DNA from 3 places in the Streptomyces sp. NPDC004065 genome. Region 1 is predicted to be linked to each of the others. Evidence: riboswitches for the same ligand, from Rfam matches in the RefSeq annotation. Region 1 holds a riboswitch; each other region holds the start of a gene.
What was found. Region 1 has a riboswitch for thiamine pyrophosphate ahead of thiO (glycine oxidase ThiO). Riboswitches for the same ligand answer to the same signal wherever they lie in the genome.

Region 1 (2,260 bases):
AGGCGTCCGGCGTCGTCGAGGGTGCGCAGCAGGTGCACGCCGGGGACGCCCTCGGTGCCCGGCAGCCGGACCGGTTCGGCGCCGGTGGCCAGGACGAGGACGTCGTAGGGCACCGGCCCGTCGGAGGTGTCGAGCACATGGGTGTCCGGGCGGACGGCCAGCGCCTCGCAGCCGAGCCGCAGTTCCAGCCCGAGGGCCTCGAAGTCGACGTCGAAGGCGGAGTCCTCGGCCTTGCCGAGCAGGATCGCCTTGGACAGCGGGGGCCGGTCGTAGGGCTGGTGGGGTTCGGCGCCGATCAGTGTCACGGTGCCGGTGAAGCCCTGCTCGCGCAGGGCTACCGCGGTCTGCACGCCGGCCATGCCCGCGCCCGCGACGACCACGCGCCGCGGCTGTGACGTGCCCTGTTCCTGCGTCTGGTCGCTCACCTGATCACCATAGTCAACTGACGGCCCGTCAGTCATGGGGCGTGCTCGGTGACCTGCTCCACGGCCTCGGTCACCTGCTCCACGGCCTCGGTCACCTGCTCCACGGCCTCGGTCACCTGCTCCACCACGCTCGTTCCGCTGCCGGGGCGGGACTCCCACCGCCAGGTCTCCTCCAACCGCACCCTGCCGTCGGGCAGTTCGACCACCGTGGACACGCAGTGCCCGCTCGCGGTCGTGCCGTCGCGGCCGAGCTGGACGTACCGGAAGTCCAGCCGGTCACCCTCCCGGGTACCCAGCAGACGGCCGCGTACGACGTCACCGCCCGCGTACTCGGCCCAGATCTGCCCGTCCCGCTCGTGGTAGGTGAAGCGGGTCCGGGTGCCGACCTGGCCCGGGGACTGGTCGGCGACGGGGGCCAGGACGAGACCGTCCAGTGAGGCGGGCATGACGGGAAGGCTCCCTTACGGGTTCGGCATCGCGCGGGCTAGGGTGGCCACCGTACAAGCACTCGCGGGAGCCCGGACGCACCGGGCTGAGAGGGAGGCTGGCGGCCTCCGACCGTACGAACCTGATCCGGGTCATGCCGGCGAAGGGAGGGGCTGGACGCCCATGCCGTCTTCACGTACGTCGGACGTCCTCGTCATCGGGGGCGGGATCATCGGGCTGGTGACGGCCTGGCGCGCGGCGCAGCGCGGGCTGTCCGCGGCCGTGGTGGACCCCGAACCGGGCGGCGGGGCCGCGCAGGTGGCGGCCGGGATGCTCGCCGCCGTCACCGAACTGCACTACGGCGAGCAGACGCTGCTCGGGCTCAATCTGGCCTCGGCCCGCCGCTACCCGGACTTCGCGGCCGAGCTGACCGAGCTGACCGGCCAGGACCTCGGCTACCGCCGGTGCGGCACGCTCGCGGTGGCGCTGGACGCCGACGACCGGGCCCATCTGCGGGAGCTGCACGCGCTGCAGAGCCGTTCCGGCCTGGACTCGCAGTGGCTGTCCGGACGGGAGTGCCGGCGCCTGGAGCCGATGCTCGCGCCGGGCGTGCGCGGGGGGCTGCGGGTGGACGGCGACCACCAGATCGACCCGCGGCGGCTGGCGTCCGCGCTCGTGGCCGCGTGCGAGCGGACCGGGGTGGTCCTGCACCGCGCCTGGGCCGAGCGCCTCACCGTGGACGGCGACCGGGCCACGGGCTGCGTACTGGGCGACGGCACCGCGCTGCGGGCCGGGCAGGTGGTGCTCGCGGCGGGCAGCCGCAGCGGGCGGCTCGCGGGCGTGCCCGACGACGTGCTGCCGCCGGTGCGGCCGGTGAAGGGGCAGGTGGTGCGGCTGACCGTGCCCCGGCGCCACGCCCCGTTCCTGAGCCGCACCGTGCGGGCCGTGGTCCGCGGCAGCCACGTCTACCTGGTGCCGCGGCTCAGCGGCGAGCTGGTCGTCGGGGCCACCAGCGAGGAGCTGGGCTGGGACACCACGGTGACGGCGGGCGGGGTGTACCAGCTGCTGCGGGACGCGCACGAACTGGTCCCGGGGATCACCGAGCTGCCGCTGACCGAGACCCGCGCGGGGCTGCGCCCGACCTCGCCCGACAACGCGCCGCTGCTGGGCCCCACCGAGCTGGACGGGCTGCTGACGGCCACCGGGCACCACCGCAACGGCGTCCTGCTCGTGCCGGTCACCGGCGACGCCCTGGCGCACGTCCTGGCCACCGGCGAACTGCCCGAAGTGGCACGCCCGTTCAGCCCGCGGCGGTTCTCCGCCGCCGCGCTCACGGAGCAGCCCGCATGAGCGGCCGGATCACCGTCTCCGTCAACGGCCGGCCGCTGAGCGTCGGGCCGGGCACGGCT
Region 2 (2,260 bases), on a different contig from region 1:
CATCACCCCCCGCATCCGCCCGACGACCACGACGGCCAGCGCGAAGACACCGGCCAGCAGCCCCACCGGGAGGCGCCGGTCGACGTCGACGACCGAGTACTGCAACTCCCGTGGCGCGGAGGGCTCGTAGGCGACCACGACCTTCTCGCCCCGGTGCAGCTGCCGTGACTGGTCCGGCCGCACGATCTCGGTGAAGGTGCGGCCCTCGTCCTTCCCGGAGTCGACCCGGACGGTGGCCCTCTTGCAGGTGGCGGGCCGCAGCGCCCCCACGGCCGGGTCCGGCACGGCGGGTGCGCCCGCCGCCGCGTCCCCGCCGCCGGTGGTGCCTCCGGCGGAGTTCACGGACGCGCAGCTCACCTCGGCCAGTTCCGCGACCGTGGCCCGCTGCGTCTGCCGGTCGAAACCCACGCCCGTACGCTCGTGCGAGGGAGTGCCGCCGGGCCACAGGACGACGAGTCCGGCCAGCACCGCCGCGGCGAACGGGATCAGGACCGCCGCGATGACTTTGCGCAGGTGCCGGGAGACAGGAGCGGCCGGGCCGTGGCCGTGCCCGTGACCGTGGCCGTGACCGTGGCTGTGGGCGAGGTCGCGCGGAGGCGGTCCGTACCCGTCTCCGCGCCCCTTGCCCTGCCCCTGGCCCTGCCTGCCACCGCCCCGCGGACCGTCTCCGCCGCCGTCGTCGCGGTGCGGATCGGAGGGCGGAGGGGGGAACTGCTGCGTGGTGGTCACCGGTCGATCATCGCAAGCCGGGCGGAGGCCCACTGTTCACCGCGCCACGGATGACGCTAGCGTGGAGGCACCTTTGCACACGCGGGAGCTCGGAGCACCGGGCTGAGAGGGCGCTGACCCTCATCCTCGCCGTGTTTCACGTGGAACAAGCGCTGTTCCAGGCGGAGTACGGGGGATGAGAACCGCTGCGTCGACCGCCGAACCTGTTACCGGGTAATGCCGGCGTAGGGAGTAGGTCTCATGACCGACAAGGACGCACGCACGCCTGCCTCCACGCAGGACTCCGACCGCGGGAACGACCCCGCGGCGCGCGAGGAGGCCGGGAAGTCCGTCGGCTGGCACAAGGCGTACATCGAGGGTTCACGCCCCGATCTACGGGTGCCGGTCCGTCAGGTGCATCTCACCAACGGGCAGTCGGTGACGCTGTACGACACCTCCGGCCCGTACACCGATCCACTCGTCACCACCGACGTCCGCAGGGGCCTGCCACCGCTGCGGGAGAACTGGATCGTCGCCCGCGGGGACACCGAGGAGTACACGGGCCGACCCGTCCGCCCCGAGGACGACGGCATCAGGCACACCTCACCGCGCGGCGGACTGCGCAATCTCGACGCGGTGTTCCCCGGACGGCCGCGGCAGCCGCGCCGGGGACGTGACGGCCGGGCGGTGACCCAGCTCGCCTACGCGCGCCGCGGCGAGATCACGCCGGAGATGGAGTTCGTGGCGATCCGGGAGAACGTCTCCGCCGAGGTGGTCCGCGAGGAGATCGCGGCGGGCCGGGCGGTACTGCCGGCCAACGTCAACCACCCGGAGATCGAGCCGATGATCATCGGCAAGCGTTTCCTGGTGAAGGTCAACGCCAACATCGGCAACTCCGCGGTGACCTCGTCCATCGAGGAGGAGGTCGAGAAGATGACCTGGGCGACCCGCTGGGGCGCCGACACGGTCATGGACCTCTCCACCGGCCGGAACATCCACACCACCCGTGAGTGGGTGCTGCGCAACTCCCCCGTCCCGATCGGCACGGTGCCGCTCTACCAGGCACTGGAGAAGGTCGACGGCCGGGCCGAGGAACTGACCTGGGAGATCTACAAGGACACCGTCATCGAGCAGGCCGAGCAGGGGGTGGACTACATGACCGTCCACGCCGGGGTGCGCCTGCCGTACGTGCCGCTGACCGCGAACCGCAAGACCGGCATCGTCTCGCGGGGCGGCTCGATCATGGCGGCCTGGTGCCTCGCGCACCACAAGGAGTCGTTCCTCTACGAGCACTTCGAGGAGCTCTGCGAGATCCTCGCGGCCTACGACGTCACCTACTCGCTGGGCGACGGTCTGAGGCCGGGCTCGATCGCGGACGCCAACGACGAGGCCCAGTTCGCGGAGTTGCGCACGCTCGGGGAGCTCAACCGCGTCGCCCGGCGTTTCGGCGTACAGACCATGATCGAGGGCCCGGGACACGTCCCGATGCACAAGATCAAGGAGAACATCGACCTCCAGCAGGAGATCTGCGACGAGGCCCCGTTCTATACGC
Region 3 (2,260 bases), on a different contig from region 1:
ACTTCAGTACGAGCGAGGTCCACGACTTGACCCACTGGTCGCGGTGGGCGGCGATCCTGTCGGGCGCCATGGTCTCGGGGTGCTCGGCGGGCGGGCCGAACCGGGTGAACTCGGCGGGCACCGCGGCCTTGTCGGTCACCGGGTAGACGAACATGTTGAGGGGCATGTCCTGCTGGAACTTCCGGGAGATCAGGAAGTCGAGGAACGCCTTGCCGCCCTCGGCGTTCCGCGCGTTGCTCAGCAGCCCGGCGAACTCGATCTGCCGGAAGCAGGTGCCGGCCGCGACGCCGGTCGGCGCGGTCTTCGGCCGGGGGTCGGCGTAGACGACCTCGGCCGGCGGCGAGGAGGCGTAGGAGACGACGAGGGGCCGGTCGCCCTTGGCCTTCCGGCCGCCCGCAGAGCCGGAGAACTCCTCGTTGTACGCCTGCTCCCAGCCGTCGACGACCTTGACGCCGTTGGCCTTCAGCTTCTTCCAGTACTCCGGCCAGCCGTCGTCGCCGTACCGGGCGGCGCTGCCGAGCAGGAAGCCGAGGCCGGGCGAGGAGGTGGCCGCGTTCTCGGTGACGAGGAGGTTCTTGTACTCCGGCTTGACCAGGTCGTCGAAGGAGGACGGCGGGGTCAGCTTGTGGTCGGCGAAGTACTTCTTGTCGTAGTTGACGCAGATGTCGCCGTAGTCGACCGGGGTGACCCGGTGCTTGTCCTTGTCGAGCCGGTAGGCGGCGCCGACCGCGTCGAGGCCCTTGGCCTCGTACGGCTGGAACAGGCCGTTGTCCAGGGCTCGGGAGAGCAGGGTGTTGTCGACGCCGAAGAAGACGTCGCCCTGCGGGTTGTCCTTGGTCAGGACGGCCTTGTTGACGGCCTGGCCGGCGTCGCCGTCCTTCAGCACCCTGACCTTGTATCCGGAGCTCTTCTCGAAGTCGGCGACGACGCTCTTGGACGCGGCCCACGAGTCGTGGCTGACGAGGGTCACCGTCCTGGAGGCGGCCGGGGACGAGTCGCCCTTGCCCTGCGTCGACCCGCACGCGGACAGCGTGACCAGGCCGAGCCCGACCGCGACGGCGGCGAACGTCTTGGAGTGCGTGTGCACTGGATGTCCTCCTGGGGTTGGCCAGGAAGAGACGCGGCCCTGCCCGGTGTCCGCGGGGGACGCCGGGCAGGGCGCAACAGCTCGAGTGATGACCGAACTTCCTACCCAGAATGACCTGGGCGAGGTTCAGAGGGTCTGCGGCCGGTTGCCGCACTCTCAGCGCTGTGGCGCTCCCCTGTCGGAATATGAATCGGAATATGAAGATGTGACGTTGCCCGTCCGCACTCGCGTACGGACCGGCACTGACCGGAATCAGACTACCGCCCGGCTACCGCTCGGTGGCAGCCAGCTGTCCGCACGCCCCGTCGATCTCCTGGCCGCGGGTGTCCCGGACGGTCACGGGTACGCCGTGGGCGGCGATCGCCTGGACGAACGCCTTCTCGTCCTCGGGCCGCGAGGCGGTCCACCGGGAGCCGGGCGTCGGATTGAGCGGGATCAGGTTGACGTGCACGGGCCTGCCCTTGAGCAGCCGGCCGAGCCGGTCGCCCCGCCATGCCTGGTCGTTGATGTCGCGGATCAGCGCGTACTCGATGGACAGCCGGCGCCCGGACCTCGCGCTGTACTCGAACCCGGCGTCCAGCACCTCCCGCACCTTCCACCGCGTGTTGACGGGCACGAGGGTGTCGCGCAGCTCGTCGTCCGGGGCGTGCAGGGAGATGGCGAGCCGGCACTTGAGACCCTCGTCGGCGAACCGGTGGATCGCCGGGACCAGGCCCACCGTGGAGACGGTGATCCCGCGCTGGGACAGCCCGAGGCCGTCCGGCTCGGGGTCGCTCAGGGCGCGGATCGCGCCGACGACCCGCTTGTAGTTGGCGAGGGGCTCGCCCATGCCCATGAACACGATGTTGGACAGCCGGGCCGGGCCTCCGGGCACCTCGCCGTCGCGCAGGGCCCGCATGCCGTCCACGATCTGGTGCACGATCTCGGCGGTCGACAGGTTCCGGTCCAGCCCGGCCTGCCCGGTCGCGCAGAACGGGCAGTTCATCCCGCACCCGGCCTGCGAGCTGATGCACATGGTGACCCGGTCCGGGTAGCGCATCAGCACCGACTCCACGAGCGTCCCGTCGAACAGCCGCCACAGCGTCTTGCGCGTGGTGCCCTCGTCGGTCGACAGATGCCGCACGACCGTCATCAGCTCCGGAAGCAGCGCCTCCCGCAGCTTGTCCCTCGATG

Region 2: linked by a shared signal. The riboswitch ahead of thiC (phosphomethylpyrimidine synthase ThiC) and the one ahead of thiO (glycine oxidase ThiO) in region 1 are both predicted to bind thiamine pyrophosphate.
Region 3: linked by a shared signal. The riboswitch ahead of ACI2LW_RS18640 (thiamine ABC transporter substrate binding subunit) and the one ahead of thiO (glycine oxidase ThiO) in region 1 are both predicted to bind thiamine pyrophosphate.

What each region holds. Positions count from the first base shown of each region.
Region 1 is NZ_JBJDQT010000017.1:143,269-145,528, forward strand. It holds gene ACI2LW_RS19470 (NAD(P)/FAD-dependent oxidoreductase) at 1-425, opposite strand, end outside; gene ACI2LW_RS19475 (hypothetical protein) at 458-871, opposite strand; TPP riboswitch at 926-1,037, shown strand; gene thiO (glycine oxidase ThiO) at 1,035-2,201, shown strand; gene thiS (sulfur carrier protein ThiS) at 2,210-2,260, shown strand, end outside.
Region 2 is NZ_JBJDQT010000008.1:44,838-47,097, forward strand. It holds gene ACI2LW_RS11880 (YibE/F family protein) at 1-729, opposite strand, end outside; TPP riboswitch at 801-977, shown strand; gene thiC (phosphomethylpyrimidine synthase ThiC) at 970-2,260, shown strand, end outside.
Region 3 is NZ_JBJDQT010000016.1:109,597-111,856, forward strand. It holds gene ACI2LW_RS18635 (ABC transporter permease) at 1-23, opposite strand, end outside; gene ACI2LW_RS18640 (thiamine ABC transporter substrate binding subunit) at 1-1,087, opposite strand, end outside; TPP riboswitch at 1,168-1,274, opposite strand; gene rlmN (23S rRNA (adenine(2503)-C(2))-methyltransferase RlmN) at 1,356-2,260, opposite strand, start outside.